Regions from separate parts of the Embleya sp. NBC_00896 genome, predicted to be linked through region 4. Evidence: riboswitches for the same ligand, from Rfam matches in the RefSeq annotation. Region 4 holds a riboswitch; each other region holds the start of a gene.
The links. A riboswitch is a leader RNA that binds a small molecule or an ion and turns the genes downstream of it on or off. The one in region 4 is predicted to bind cyclic di-AMP.

Region 1: linked by a shared signal. The riboswitch ahead of OG928_RS27605 (transglycosylase family protein) and the one ahead of OG928_RS15420 (transglycosylase family protein) in region 4 are both predicted to bind cyclic di-AMP.
Region 2: linked by a shared signal. The riboswitch ahead of OG928_RS42995 (NlpC/P60 family protein) and the one ahead of OG928_RS15420 (transglycosylase family protein) in region 4 are both predicted to bind cyclic di-AMP.
Region 3: linked by a shared signal. The riboswitch ahead of OG928_RS41795 (transglycosylase family protein) and the one ahead of OG928_RS15420 (transglycosylase family protein) in region 4 are both predicted to bind cyclic di-AMP.

What each region holds. Positions count from the first base shown of each region.
Region 1 is NZ_CP108776.1:6,094,777-6,098,285, reverse strand. Features, by position in the region: gene OG928_RS27610 (LuxR C-terminal-related transcriptional regulator) at 1-480, shown strand, start outside; gene OG928_RS27605 (transglycosylase family protein) at 562-1,236, opposite strand; cyclic di-AMP (ydaO/yuaA leader) riboswitch at 1,342-1,534, opposite strand; gene OG928_RS27600 (EthD family reductase) at 1,728-2,063, opposite strand; gene OG928_RS27595 (phosphoenolpyruvate hydrolase family protein) at 2,067-2,969, opposite strand; gene OG928_RS27590 (Tm-1-like ATP-binding domain-containing protein) at 2,971-3,509, opposite strand, start outside.
Region 2 is NZ_CP108777.1:2,141,532-2,145,040, reverse strand. Features, by position in the region: gene OG928_RS43000 (glycoside hydrolase family 3 N-terminal domain-containing protein) at 1-515, shown strand, start outside; gene OG928_RS42995 (NlpC/P60 family protein) at 613-1,704, opposite strand; cyclic di-AMP (ydaO/yuaA leader) riboswitch at 1,714-1,851, opposite strand; gene OG928_RS42990 (hypothetical protein) at 2,275-2,814, shown strand; gene OG928_RS42985 (DUF885 family protein) at 2,908-3,509, opposite strand, start outside.
Region 3 is NZ_CP108777.1:1,879,253-1,882,761, forward strand. Features, by position in the region: gene OG928_RS41790 (glycerophosphodiester phosphodiesterase family protein) at 1-606, shown strand, start outside; gene OG928_RS41795 (transglycosylase family protein) at 733-1,980, opposite strand; cyclic di-AMP (ydaO/yuaA leader) riboswitch at 2,012-2,252, opposite strand; gene OG928_RS41800 (group 1 truncated hemoglobin) at 3,283-3,509, shown strand, end outside.
Region 4 is NZ_CP108776.1:3,400,800-3,404,308, forward strand. Features, by position in the region: gene galE (UDP-glucose 4-epimerase GalE) at 1-871, shown strand, start outside; cyclic di-AMP (ydaO/yuaA leader) riboswitch at 1,248-1,469, shown strand; gene OG928_RS15420 (transglycosylase family protein) at 1,474-2,802, shown strand; gene OG928_RS15425 (PIG-L family deacetylase) at 2,907-3,509, opposite strand, start outside.

The DNA.
Region 1 (3,509 bases), 2.7 Mb from region 4:
GGGCGCAAGGCCGTGCCGCTCACGCTCGAATCGCTGCCCAAGCCGGTGCGGGCGGCACACGTGCGCTACCTGGAGTCGTTCCTGTACCCGATGGGCATCCACGCGAAGATCGTGGTGCCGCTCCCGGGGCCGACCCGATGCGGCGGGATCGGCCTGTTGGGCACCGAATCCGGCGCGTTCGGCGCGCGCGACGTCGCGGTGGCCACGCTGTTGTCCCGGCACCTGGGCAATCTGTTCGCCCTCTTCATCGATCGGCCCACCCGACCGCCGAGCCTGATCACCCGTTTGACGCCGCGTCAGGCCGAGATCGCCGCGCTCGTCGCGCGCGGGCTGACCAACCGCGACATCGCCGCGGTGCTGTCGATCACCGGGGACACGGTCAAGAAGCATCTGACGTACGCGATGCAGACGGTCGGCTGCGCGAACCGCACCCAACTCGCCCTGCTGTGGCTGCGCGAGGGGCCCGACGAGGCGACCTGAGCGGCAAGCCGGGCCGACGGCCCGGAAAATGGGCGTAGGCCCCGCCGAAGTATTCGGCGGGGCCTACGTCGTGATGGTGCGTCAGGCGGAGAACGCCAGCTTGGCACCGATGTTGATCAGGTTCGGGTTGTCGCCGATGGCGCTCTTGTTGGCGTTGTAGAGGGCCTTCCAGCCACCCTTGACGCCGTTCTTCGACGCGATGTCGGACAGCGTGTCGCCGGCCTTGACCGTGTAGCGGCCGGAGGTCGACGCCTGCTTGGAGGCGGCGGACTTCGGCCCGGCCTTGGTCGCGGTGTCACTCTGCTTGTGCTGCACCCGGACCTTCGGGGCGGCCTCGGTCACGGACTGCTCCGTGGACTTCTTCGGCGCGGCCTCGCTCACGGACTGCTCCGTGGACTTCTTCGGCGCGGCCTTCTGCTCGACCTTGGTCTTGGTCTTGCCGGTCGTCGCCGTCGAGGACTCGGCCTGGGCGGACGCGTTGCCCTTGCCCAGGTTGGCCTTCTGCGAGCAGACCGGCCACGCGCCGGGGCCCTGGCCGGCGAGAACGCGCTCGGCGACAGCGATCTGCTGCGTCTTGGTGGCGTTCTCGGCGTTGGCCGCGTACTCGGTGCCGCCGAACGCCTTCCAGGTGCTCGGGGTGAACTGCAGACCGCCGGAGAAACCGTTGCCAGTGTTGATGCCCCAGTTACCGGTGCTCTCGCACTGGGCGACCTTGTCCCACTCGGACGAGGTCGCGGCGCTCGCGCTGCCCGTCATGCCCACGAGGGGAAGGACGAGACCCGCACCGGCGGCGACGGCGATGCCGGCGCGACGGCCACGAGAGAGCGAGCGAACGGGAGCGGTGATGGCACGGAACGTCATTGATTACCTCGTCGGGCGCCTACGAAGTTAGCTGTCGGGTTCGGACGAATGGCCCGGCCTCGCCTGATTCAGGCATGGCTTCACCCCAAAGACATCGACAGTGCCGATGTCGCACCACTTGGTTCCCCCGCTCCTGCCGCCAGTCGATATCGACTGCGTCCCTCGAGCGGCGGCAGGATTCGGCGTACCGCCCGGGGAGTCCGCTTGTGCGAACAACCACGAAACTACGCACCGGTTCGCCCGGTTGGCAAACATTTCGACCGCTTTGTGACGTGCCCGACAGGCTGGAATAACACCACTTTGCCCGAATTGTCGGGATCTTCGCAGGTCACCGTTCCGGCGTCCACGGTGCGCAGCCGCGTGATCACCCGTGCGTCAACACGGGGCTATTCCGTCGCGGGCAGCTCCACAGGTACGACTACCCGTTCTTCGTCCCAAAGGAACGTCGCGCCGCCGGTCGCGAAATTGGGCACGTCGGCCACCGTGGCCCGGCCCTCGGGCGAATCCAGGACCGCTTCGATCCCCGCGCGGGATTCCGCGTACAGCGCGACCACCATGTAATAGGGCGGCTTCCCCCCGGCGGGGTCGGGCTCGCAGGTGCCGATGGTCCAGCCGGTCAGGCCCGGCATCGTGCGGGCGAGCGGGACGTGCTTCTCCCAGTAATAGGAGTCGAACGCCGCCGGATCGGTGGGGTGGCCGTATAAGACGGTGAGCTTGTACATGTCTCAGTCCTCGCTGTCTCGGTAGGTGTCCGGTGCTTCCGGGAGGTCCCGGGCTTCCCAGGCGTCCCGGTCGTCGGTGACGCTCTTGCCGCCGATCTGCTTGAAGGCCCTCGCCTGGGCGGTGATGGCCAGCTCGGTCGGGAGCCTCTCCATGCTGGAGGCGCCGAAAAACCCGACCACGCCGATGGTGTTGGCGAGCACGTACGCGGCGTCCTCGGGCTCGGCGATGGGACCGCCGTGACACAGCACCAGCACGTCGGGATCGACCTCGGCCGCCGCGTCGCGCATCGCCTGGACCCGCTCGACCGCCTGGTCGAGGGTGAGCGCGGTGGTCGCGCCGATACTGCCCTTGGTGGTCAGCCCCATGTGCGGGACCAGCACGTCGGCCCCGGCCGCGGCCATCGCGCGGGCCTGCTCGGGGTCGAAGACGTAGGGCGCGGTGAGCAGGCCGCGCTCGGCGGCGAGCCGGATCATCTCCACCTCGAGGTCGTAGCCCATGCCCGTCTCCTCCAGGTTCTGCCGGAAGACGCCGTCGTACAGCCCGACCGTGGGGAAGTTCTGGACCCCCGCGAAGCCCATCGCGGCGAGCTGGTCCAGGAAGTGCGGCATGATCCGGAACGGGTCCGTGCCGCACACCCCCGCGAGTACCGGGGTGTCGCGGACCACCGGCAGCACCTCGCCGGCCATGTCGACCACGATCGCGTTGGCGTCGCCGTACGGCAGCAGGCCGGCGAGCGAGCCGCGGCCGGCCATCCGGTAGCGGCCGGAGTTGTAGATGATGATCAGATCCACGCCGCCGGCCTCGGCGCACTTGGCCGACAGGCCGGTGCCCGCCCCCGCGCCGACCACCACCCCGCCCCGCTCGACCGTCGTGCGCAGCCGACCGCGCGCCTCGCGTCCGTTCATGTCAGTCCTCGCTCCCCTTGATGATCAGGTGGTGCAACCGATCCGCCGCCGCCGTGGCGAACGCCGGGTCGTTGATGTCGGTGTCCGACTCGTACAGCTCGACGGAGCTGCCGGCGAGTCCCACCCGCAGCGCGTCGAACAACGCGGCGTCGGCGGCGGGGTCGTGGAAGGGCGCGCCCTCGACGTCGATCGCCGAGACCCCGCGCAGCGGCAGGTACAGCGCGGTCGGGCCGGTCGCGGCGACCAGCTTGGCCGCGATCCGCCGGCCCAGTTCGGCGTTCTCCTCCGGCGTGGTGCGCATCAGCGTCACCGTCGGGTTGTGCACGTACAGCTTCCGCTGCTCGAACCGCTCGGGCACGGTGTCGCGCGGGCCGAAGTTGACCATGTCCAGGGCCCCGACGCTGACCACCTGCGGCAGCCCCATCCGCCCGGCGGCGCCGAGCCGCTCCGGGCCCGCGGTCAGCACGCCGCCGACCAGGTCGTCGGCCAGCTCGGTGGTGGTCAGGTCGAGGATCCCGGCCAGGAAACCGGCCTCGGCCA
Region 2 (3,509 bases), on a different replicon from region 4:
CGCCCGTGCAACGCCCGGAGGACGCCGACGTCGCGGTGGTCCGCCTCGACGCCCCGTACGAGCAACGCGAGGGCCTACTCGAACGCTACTTCCACGCGGGCTCCCTGGAATTCCCTCCCGCCGAACTCGAACGACTGCGCGAGCTCGCCGCCACCGTTCCCCTGGCGGTCTGTGTCGCTCTGGACCGGCCCGCCGTACTCACCGGGCTCGCCGACTCCGCGCTGCTGCTGCTCGCCGACTTCGGTGCCGAAGACGACGTCGTCCTCGACGCCGTCTTCAACCGCACCCCGGCCACCGGACGCCTCCCGTTCGACCTGCCGTCCTCCATGCGCGCGGTCGAACAGTCACGCGAGGACGTCCCCTTCGACACCCGCGACCCGCTGTTCCGATGCGGCCACCCCGGCCCGCCACCGATCGGCCCGAAGCACCTGCCGGAAGGCGCGGACGCCACAGCGGGGCGGCGGGGCGGCGGGCCGAGCACCGAACACCGGACTCCGGGCGACAGCGGCCCCTGAAGCCTCAGCGAACGAACCCCATGAACGAAGACCGGAAGGACGACAGCGCGCCGAAGGACCCGGCCTCGACTTGGCGCTCTACGCGCGACCGATGGGCTTAACCGGGTCGAACGGCCGCGTAGAACGGCATCGAGTCGACCGGCGCGATGGTCACGTTCTTGCCCGGCCGCGGGGCGTGCACGATCTGACCGTTGCCGATGAAGATGCCCACGTGCGAGTTGTCGGGGTAGTAGAACACCAGGTCGCCCGGCTTGAGCGCGCCCTTGGAGATCCGCGGACCGTCGTTGACCTGGGTCAAGGTGGTGCGGGTCAGCTTGACGTTGGCGGCCTTCCACGAAGCCATGGTCAGCCCCGAGCAGTCGTAGGAGTCGGGGCCCACACCCCGGGGCACGTACGGCTTGCCGATCTGGGCCTTCGCGAACGCGACCGCGGCCGCGGCCCGGCCGGACACGGGGACATCGTTCGCCGGCGGCGGCGTGTCCGGCTTGGCCCGCGAGCTGCGGTCGGTGTCGTCGCGCGAACCGGGGCCGCTCGCGTGCTTGTCCGAGTTGAGGATGTCGTCCTGCTGCTTCTTGTCCAGCGTGTTCAGCAGCCGCTGGGCCTCGGCGAGCTTGGTCTGGATGTCGGTCTTGTTCTTGTTCAGCTCGGTCCGCAGCTTCTCCAGCTCGGCGAGCTGCGAGGATGCCTCGGTGCGGTCCTGCTGGAGGACTCGGGCCTGCGCCGCGATCTGCTTCAGCTTGGCGGCCTGCCGGCCGTCGAGCTGGGACATCATCTGCGACTTCTGGAGGAAGCCCTCGGGGTCGCCGCTGAGCGCGAGCGAGAGCGACGGCGGCAGGCCGCCGCTGCGGTACTGGTTGGCCGCGAGGACACCGATCTGGTCGCGCAGGGCGTTCAGTACGGCCTGTTCCTCGGTGATCCGGGCCTGCGTCTGGTTCGCGTTGCCCTGCTGCTTCTCGATCTGCTCCTCGACGCCGTTGGCGGCCTCGGTGGCCTTGATCACGTCACTGTGCAGCTGGTTGACGCGTTCCTTCGTCTGCTGGAACGACTGCGCGGGATCCGCGCTCGCGGTGCCGGCGAAGGTCATCACGCCGGTCATCGTCGCGGCGGCCGTGACAACGGTCGCTGCGGTACGGACGGCGGTGCGCGGCTTGGGCTTGCGGTGCTGCCCGGGTCGACGTTGGGACGCCACTGGCGGCGGGTCTCCTTCCTCGGCCGCCTACCGGGTTAGCTGACGGGTTCGGGCGGAAGAAGGCGCCCTACGGTGCCGAAGCACCGATTCACCCCAGGGACTGCGAGGGTCCCCGGTTCCGGCTTCGCGTCCCGACGACAGCGGTTACCCACCGTCACCGAAACTCGTCCCCGAATTCGGCGGAGGCGATCGTGTCGACCGGGGTGGTCAACCTCGAACCGATCACCTGTCGCGAAACAATAGTCACAGGCGTGTCACGACCATCACCACGGACTTCTGCATTACCAAACCTTTACCAATATCATCGTTTACTTTTCCGCGTATCACGGGAAAAGCACCCGGATTCCCTAAAGTCGATCTTGAGCCGTTTTGGCAACGATTGGTCGCGAGGACCCGCCGGCAGCCCAACTCCACAGACTTCACTGAACGTGAGAAATAAACCGGCTGCGGATTACGAGCGGCGAACGAGGTTGCAAAGCTCGCCGTCCCTGGGTGTCACACTGCCGGGAAGTGGTCTCGCTCCCGCTGTATCCGCCGCGCTCACACAGCTCGACCCAAGGGAATCAACGGGTGTCCGATCTGGACTTCTACGCTCACGTCGCCACCCGCTCCGACGTGCTCGGAGCCGGGGCGGGAACCGACTTCGGCCCCGAGGACTGGGAGAAGGCGGTGGGACCGGGCTACCTCGATGTCCCCGGGGGCGGCTCCCTGAGGCGGGAGTACGGACTCGTGACGGTCAACTTCCTGCCGGACTCCCGAGGGCGCATGTCCTGTTTCGGATTCGGCGTGAAGGTCCACCGGCTGATGCACGACCGCTCCCCCGACACGGTGCCACCCGCCCTCTCCCGAAGGTACGGGACCTTCGCGCCCCGGGCCCGATTCGAGGAACTGCGCAACGCCGTCCTGGCCCTGGGGCACACGGTCGAACTCGAGGACGAGACGATCGACATGAACCGCTACCGCGTATCGGACTCGGGCACCCGCATCTTCGTCATCACGGACCCCGACCCCTACGGAGACGGCGACCACGACCTTGACGACCCGGACGAGCAACAGGTGGGCGACATCTGGTCCCTCGACATCTCCCCCACCTGGTGGGAACCGCGGTAGCCGGTCGCTTCCGTCCGGGCCCGATCCCACGGCTCGGCCACAGGTTCGGCCCGGGGACGGCGGTCGACACCAAGGTGGCCGCAAGAAACGTGATCATCCGCGTTCGAGGGCGATGCCCAGAAGCCCGAGCGGGGGCGCGCCCAGGTTCAGCAGCGCGGCGTGGAAGCGCGGCAGCGAGAACGCCGGCCCCCACTGCCGGCGGGCCTGCTCCCGCAGGTCCACGACGGCGAACTTGCCCCAGGTGTAGCGGCCGTAGGTCGGATCGAAGAGGCCGCGCTGGGCCTCGTGCAGAGCGGCCGGGCCGGCCAGCGCGACGTCCTCGGTGAACCTGCGGGCGGCGTCGTTGATGGTCATCTCGCCGGTGTGCAGCCCGATCGCGCACGCGAAGCGGGTGACCCGGCGCAAGGCGTCCTGCGCGACGGCGACGGCGAACGCGGGGTCGATGCGAAAGCCCTCCTCCAGGGCCATCTCCTCGCAGTAGTGGGCCCAGCCCTCGATGAAGACCTCCGAGAGCACGGTCCGCCGCACCTCGCTGGTGGCCCGGCGCATGGCCCGGCCGTGGCTGAGGTGTCCCGGGGCGACCTCGTGCACGACCATGTTGGCCATCAGGTTCCGGCTGAAACCGGTCCGCAGCCATTGGTCACGCTCGGTTGCCGACCACGCGTCGAGCGGAAGCGAGACGTGGAATCGGCCGG
Region 3 (3,509 bases), on a different replicon from region 4:
TTCGACCTGGTGAACCGCCGGCACGCGCGCGGTGTTCGGCTCAACGTGGAGACCAAGGTCGAGGCCGGCGCTCCGCAGGAGACCGCGCCGCGCGAGCAGTTCGTCCGGACGGTGGCCCACGAGGTGCGCCGGGCCGGGCTGTTGCGCCAGGTGACCGTACAGAGCTTCGACTGGGGCGCGCTCAAGCGGATGCGCGAGGTCGAACCGCGGTTGCCCCTGGTCGCGTTGACCAACTACGACTTCCTCCAGGTCGGGCAACCGGGCGCGTCGCCGTGGCTGGGTGGCCTGGACATCGACGACTTCGGCGGCGACCCGTTGCGCGCGATCAGGACGATCGGCGCCAGGACGTTCTCACCGGTGCACGGTTTCCCGCAGAACGGCACGGTCACCGACCCGAACTACCGCCCGTACGTGACCCGCGAACTGGTCGCCCGCGCGCACGCCCTCGGCATCAAGGTCGTGCCGTGGACGGTCGACGACCCGGCGACCATGGCCAAGCTCGTCGACGACGGCGTCGACGGCCTGATCACGGACTACCCCGACCGCCTCCGCACGCTGCTGGCCGACCGCGGCTACCGGCTGCCGCGGGCCTACCCGGCCGGGTGAGCTCGGCGGGGGCGGGGTGGGGGTGTTCGGCGAAGAAGGCGTGTCGGGACGCCGACAGGGCCGTGCCCGTCGACCTGGTGGTCGACGGGCACGGCCCTGTGGCTACCGCGTTGGGTGACTCTGGGATCAGAGGTTCACGCCGTGGGCGCGGAGGTAGGTGACGGGGTTGATGCCGCTGCCGTAGTTCGGGGTGGTGCGGATCTCGAAGTGCAGGTGCGGGCCGGTCACATTGCCGGTCGCGCCCGAGCGGCCGATCTGCTGACCGGTGCTGACCTTGCTGCCCGCGCTCACGCTGATGCTGGAGAGGTGCGCGTACTGCGAGTACTTGCCGTCCGCGTGCTTGATGACGACCTCGTTGCCGTAGGCGCCGCCGTTGCCGGCCTTGACGACCGTGCCGGAGGTGATCGCCTTGACGCTCGCGCCGGTGCCGACGACGAAGTCCTGACCGGTGTGGCTGCCGCTGGACCACAGCTTGCCGCCGGTGCCGAACGCGGTACCCAGCGAGCCGCTCACGGGAGCGACGTAGCCGGACGAGTTGCTCTTGGTGGCGGGGGCGACCTCGGCGGAGGCCTTCGCCTTCGGCGCGACCGGCGCCTTGGCCTTGGTGACCGGCTTCGGCGCGACCTTGACCGAGACGGAGGCCTTGGTCGGGGTCGACGGGGCGGTCGAGGTCTTCTCGGTGCCCTTGTCGGTGCCCTTGTCGCTGTCGTCCGAGGACGAGGAGGACGAGGCCGCACCGGAGAGGGTGAGCTTCTGGCCGATCTGGATCAGGTTGGGGTTGCCACCGATCACGGAGCGGTTGTCCTTGTACAGCTTGTGCCAGCCGCCCTCGACATCCTTCGCCGCGGCGATCTTGGACAGGGTGTCGCCCTTGACCACGGAGTAGGTGCCGTTCGAGGACTTGACCTCGATCTTCGGCGCGGGCTTGGACTCGGCCGACTTCTCGGTCGTGGCGGCCTTGGGGGCGACCTTGACGGTGGCCTTGCTCTCGGCCTTCGCCGAGGGGCTGACGGCCGGAGCCGCGCTGCCCTTGGTCAGGTTGGACGGGCCGGAGGTGTTGGGCCACGCGCCCGGGCCCTGCACGGCGAGGACCTTCTCCGCGATGGCGATCTGCTGGTCCTTGGTGGCCAGGTCCGCACGCGGGGCGTACTTGGTGCCGCCGAACTCGGTCCAGGTGCTCTGGGTGAACTGGAGGCCACCGTAGAAACCGTTGCCGGTGTTGATGTGCCAGTTGCCCGAGCTCTCGAGCATGGCGACCTTGTCCCAGGTCGAGACCGACGCGGCGTTGGCGGTCGCGAGGCCACCGATCAGCGGGGCGGCGACGATCGCGCCGGCCATGCCGACGGTCAGGGCGAGGCGGGTCTTCTTGGGCATGCGGGCAGGGGTGTTGAACGACTGCACGAAGAGTTTCCTTCTCCCACGCCTACGAAGTGAGCTGTCGGATTCGGGCTGGAGAGTCTCGCCCGGCCGTGTCTGGTCCCTCACGAGTGAGGAGACGCGGCTTCACCCCAAGCCGTCCAAATAGGGCGTCCGCGCACATGTCTGTGCAGACGCCCATGACGGCGTACCACTTGGTTCCCCCGCTCCTGCCTTTCGGGTACTCGTACCGTGGCCCCTCCGGCGGCAGGATTCGGCGAACCGGGAGGCGCAATCCGCTGGTGCACCAGACCGGTGCGGCGGAAGCACCAAACTACGCACAACACCCACTCGGATCCAAACATCACGATCGGTAGAAATCGCTGAATCGTGTCGAATCGGCGGAATATGGGAACCGAAAGTCCCGAGTCGTGCACGCATTGTGTCCGAGGGCTTGTCATTTCGGTGATCCGGGAATTACGCTTCGTGAGAATTGCGGAAGTGCGGTTCACGGTCCGTGCGAGAGCCTGACCATCGGTGCGTGCGATGTGACGTGCGTAACGTCGACGACCGCCGGCGGCTCGTTCGGTGGCTCACTCTGCCGCCGGTCGACGGCCGCCGCCGTGGTGTCGCGCCGCCAGCCGGTCGCGACCGAGGTGGGTCGCGCCGGCAAAGCCGAGCGCGGCGCCGGTGCGAGACGCCCGCCGAGGATCTCGGCGGCGGGGAGTGGCCGCCGGCGAGTACGGCCATCGAATATCTCGAATCACCGCGCGATTTGATCTTCCATGCCACATGACCTGGGATTGTGTATCGGCGAGGCGATTGACGCTTCCTTGGCCACGGGAATATTCGACGGTGAATTGTTGCGGGGGCAAGGATTCGTTGATCCCTGTTGATCTTCGTTGAATCTTCGTTGATCCTCGCGCTCGTTCCGATCGGTGCAATCGGTGCACCCCTGCGACGCCATTGCGAAGCATGGGGTGGAATCGCCGCCGCACGTCCGTCTTTCCATCGGTTTCCCGACAGTCGACACAATGCGAGTACATGTCCGGTGTATACCGGCCGACAATTCTGGCGATCCGGCGCGTGCCGGGCCGCCGCACCGGCGCTGCGCTCCGGCGGACCCGCTTCCCTATCGGGGGGAGCGGTCGGCGGAAACGAGTTTTCTACTTCCGGAGCGAATTCGAATGATCGCAGCCGGCTCAGTGGATTTCAGGTCGCAACCGGACCAAAATGACGCATTGCTCTCATTGACATTCGACACGTGAGACCCGGATGCTGTGCTCTGCTCGAATATCCGACCGAGGGAGCGCGAGTAACATGTCCGAAACGAATGCTTCGACGTCCGAAGCGATCTCCGAGCAGACGATGTACGAGCAACTCGGCGGTGGCCCGGTTATTCGTGAGGCAGTGGACCGCTTCTATCGCCTGGTATTGGCCGATCCGGAATTGGCCCCGTATTTCGAGCGCTCGGATGTGTCGGCCGTCAAGCGCCACCAGGCGCTGCTGCTGGCGTCCGTCCTCGGCGGCCCCGAGACCTACGACGG
Region 4 (3,509 bases):
CTCCACCGGAGCGCGCGAGCGCGTGCCGAACGGCGTGCCGCTCGTGGTCGGCTCGGTGCTGGACCGGGCTCTGCTCGACGAGACGTTCCGCACCCACGCCGTGGACGGCGTCGTGCACATCGCCGGCAAGAAGCGGGTGCCCGAGTCGGTCGACCGACCGCTCCACTACTACGAGGAGAACGTCGAGGGGCTGCGTACGCTCCTGGCGGCCACGGTGGACGCAGGTGTCACGCGCTTCCTCTTCTCCTCCAGCGCGGCCGTCTACGGCATGCCGGACGTGCACCTCGTCGACGAGGAAACGCGCTGTGCGCCGATCAATCCGTATGGCGAAAGCAAGCTCGTCGGAGAGTGGCTGATCAGGGCCACGGCGCGCGCGCACGGCATCTCGTACGCCTCTCTGCGCTACTTCAACGTCGCGGGCGCGGGCGCGCCGGAGCTCGCGGACGAGGGCGTGTTCAACCTCGTGCCCATGGTGTTCGAGAAACTGACGGCGGATCGGGCACCGGTGATCTTCGGCGACGACTACGACACCCCCGACGGGACCTGCGTCCGCGACTTCATCCATGTCGTCGACCTGGCCGAGGCGCACGTGGCCGCCGCGCGCCGACTCGCGACCGATCCGGAGGCCGGGCTCGTCCTCAACGTGGGACGCGGCGAGGGTACGTCCGTGCGCGAGATGGTCGACCTCATCCAGGAGGTGACCGGTCTGCGGGACGTGGCTCCGGTGGTCCAGGCGCGGCGGGCGGGCGACCCGGCCCGGGTCGTGGCGAGCGCGGATCGGATCGCCGCCGAACTGGCCTGGAAGGCCCGCCTCGACACCTCGGACATGGTCGAGAGCGCCTGGGCCGGATGGCAGGCGCGGAGCCACTGAGCGGCCCCCTGGAGGCACGTCGCGGCGCCGGCGGCAAACCCGCCGGCGTTGTGGCGCGAATCACTCGGATCCCGTGTGCGAAACCGCGTCCCGAAGGGCATGGCGGACGCCTCCACGACGCTACGCGCGATGCGCATGTGACGAACGGGATGTAGGTGATCGTTCCCGGACGATCTCCACGTCGAACGACCAAGGACCTTTGTCACTCGATCCGGGACCTTCCGCCACGGAACGCCAACTACGGTCCTTTCCGTAAGGGACCATCTACTTTGCGCTCAACCCCAATTCGGACAATCGACGTCTATCAGACACAGACTTGTGATCTTCGGTGAGGCCTGCTTAGCGTTCCCATCGTCCGTATCCCACACGGACCCCGATCGCCGGTACGCCGAATCCTGTCGCCGGCCGTTCGGGAGGCTGACGAGCACCACACGACAGGAGCGGGGGAACCACAGGTGAACCGCCGCGAACGGCCTCGATCGAAGCGATCGGGCGCCGCGAACGGCTTGGGGTGAAGCCACGTCCTTCGGGATGTGGCCGGGCTATCGATCTCCGGCCCGAATCCGACAGCTCACCTCGTAGGCGTGGGAGAGGATCCAGCAATGCTGTCCGGAACCGGGCGTCATCGCCGCCGCAGTCACAGCAGGACCACGCGTCTGATCGCCGCGGCGGGTGTCGCCGGCGTCGGCGTCGCCATGCCGATCATCGGCGCGGGTTCGGCTCACGCCGCCCCCGTGAGCACGTGGGACAAGGTCGCCCAGTGCGAGAGCACGAACAACTGGAAGATCAACACGGGCAACGGCTTCTACGGCGGTCTGCAGTTCACGCAGAGCACCTGGAGCGAGTTCGGTGGCAAGCAGTTCGCCCCTCGCGCCGACCTGGCCACCAAGGACCAGCAGATCGCGATAGCCGAGAAGGTGCTCAAGAGCCAGGGCCCCGGCGCCTGGCCGGTGTGCTCGATCAAGGCGGGCCTCACTCGCGGTGCCGCCGCCCCGGACGTGGACACGTCGGCCGGCAAGACCGCGCCGAAGACGGCCCCCAAGGCCACCACGGCCACTCCGAAGGCGGAGACCCCCAAGACGGCGCCGAAGACGGTCGCCGCCCCCAAGGTCGAGGTCAAGACCGAGGCCCCCAAGGCCGACACCGCGCCGAAGACCGAGACGGCCCCCAAGGCCGACTCCGCCGCGACCACGTCCTACGTCGTGGTGGCCGGTGACACGCTCTTCAAGATCGCGGATGCCGCACACGTGCCCGGCGGTTGGCCGAAGCTGTACGAGGCCAACAAGAGCGTCGTCGGCGGCAACCCCGACCTGATCTTCCCGGGTCAGAAGCTGTCGGTGTCCGGCTCGGCCGCGACCACCACCAAGACCGAGGCCGCCGCGCCGAAGATCGAGGTGAAGAAGCCCGAGGCACCGAAGGCGGAGACGCCCAAGACGGCGCCGAAGACCTCGACCACCAAGGCGGAGACGCCGAAGAAGGCCGAGTCCAAGCCCTCCGCGTCGACGACCACCGAAAAGGCGTCGGGCTCCTACGTGGCCCCCGTCTCCGGCGGCTCGCTCAGCGCGAGCTACGGCACGGGCGGCTCGCGCTGGTCCAGCGGCAGCCACACCGGCCAGGACTTCGCGGTCTCGACCGGCACCACGGTCCGCGCGGTCACCTCGGGCACCGTCGTCTCGGCCGGTTGGGGCGGGGCGTACGGCAACGAGGTCGTCATCCGCCACGCGGACGGCAAGTACACGCAGTACGCGCACCTGTCCTCGATCTCGGTCAAGGCCGGGATGAAGGTCCAGACCGGCCAGAAGATCGCGCTGTCCGGCGCGACCGGCAACGTGACCGGCCCGCACCTGCACTTCGAGGTCCGGACCACGCCGAACTACGGTTCCGCGGTCAACCCGATGACGTGGCTGCGCAGCCACGGCGTCAACGTCTGATCCGTCCGATCCATCGGCGGCCGAGCCGCCCTTGCTTCGCGACACACGGCGGGCGTCCCCTTCGGGGGGCGCCCGCCGTTCGCGTGCCCGACGCGGCCGATCGCTCAGGACAGCCGGGCCGTGCGCAACGAGCCGTCCGGCCCCAGCCAGCAGGCCACCGCGTGCCCCGCGCCGTCGAGTGCACCGGTCGGTCCGGCCGCCGCCGGGCGCGTGTCCAGGACGAACGGCGCCCCGGTCCCGCCGACCGCGACCGGCCGGCCGTCGGTGTCCCGGGTCAGGGTGAGCGGATCACCGGCCGGCCCCGGCACCCGGGACAGCGGCTCGTAGCCATTGCCCGCCGGGCCTTCGCCGGCCGCCGGCCGCCACGTCCCCGCGTCGCCCTCGACCACGCTCGCGATCTCCGACGTGCCGGCGCGGCGGTACGCGACCTCCATCCGGCCGTCCGCCCGTACCACCGGCGCCGGGGGCCCGGTCGGGCGGTCGGCCGCGATCGTGCGCGGCGCGCCCATGCGATCGCCGGCCTGCTCCCAGTACCGAATGCCCTCACGGGAGGTCCCGAAGACGGCGACCCGACCGTCGGGGCGGGTCACCGCGACCGGACCCTCGACGATCTCGGCGCCGCCCAGATCCCGCCACGGGGTCCAGGCGTCGCTCCCCGCGGGCAGGTACCGCGTGCTGATCCCCTTGTCCCGGTCGCGGGCGAACAG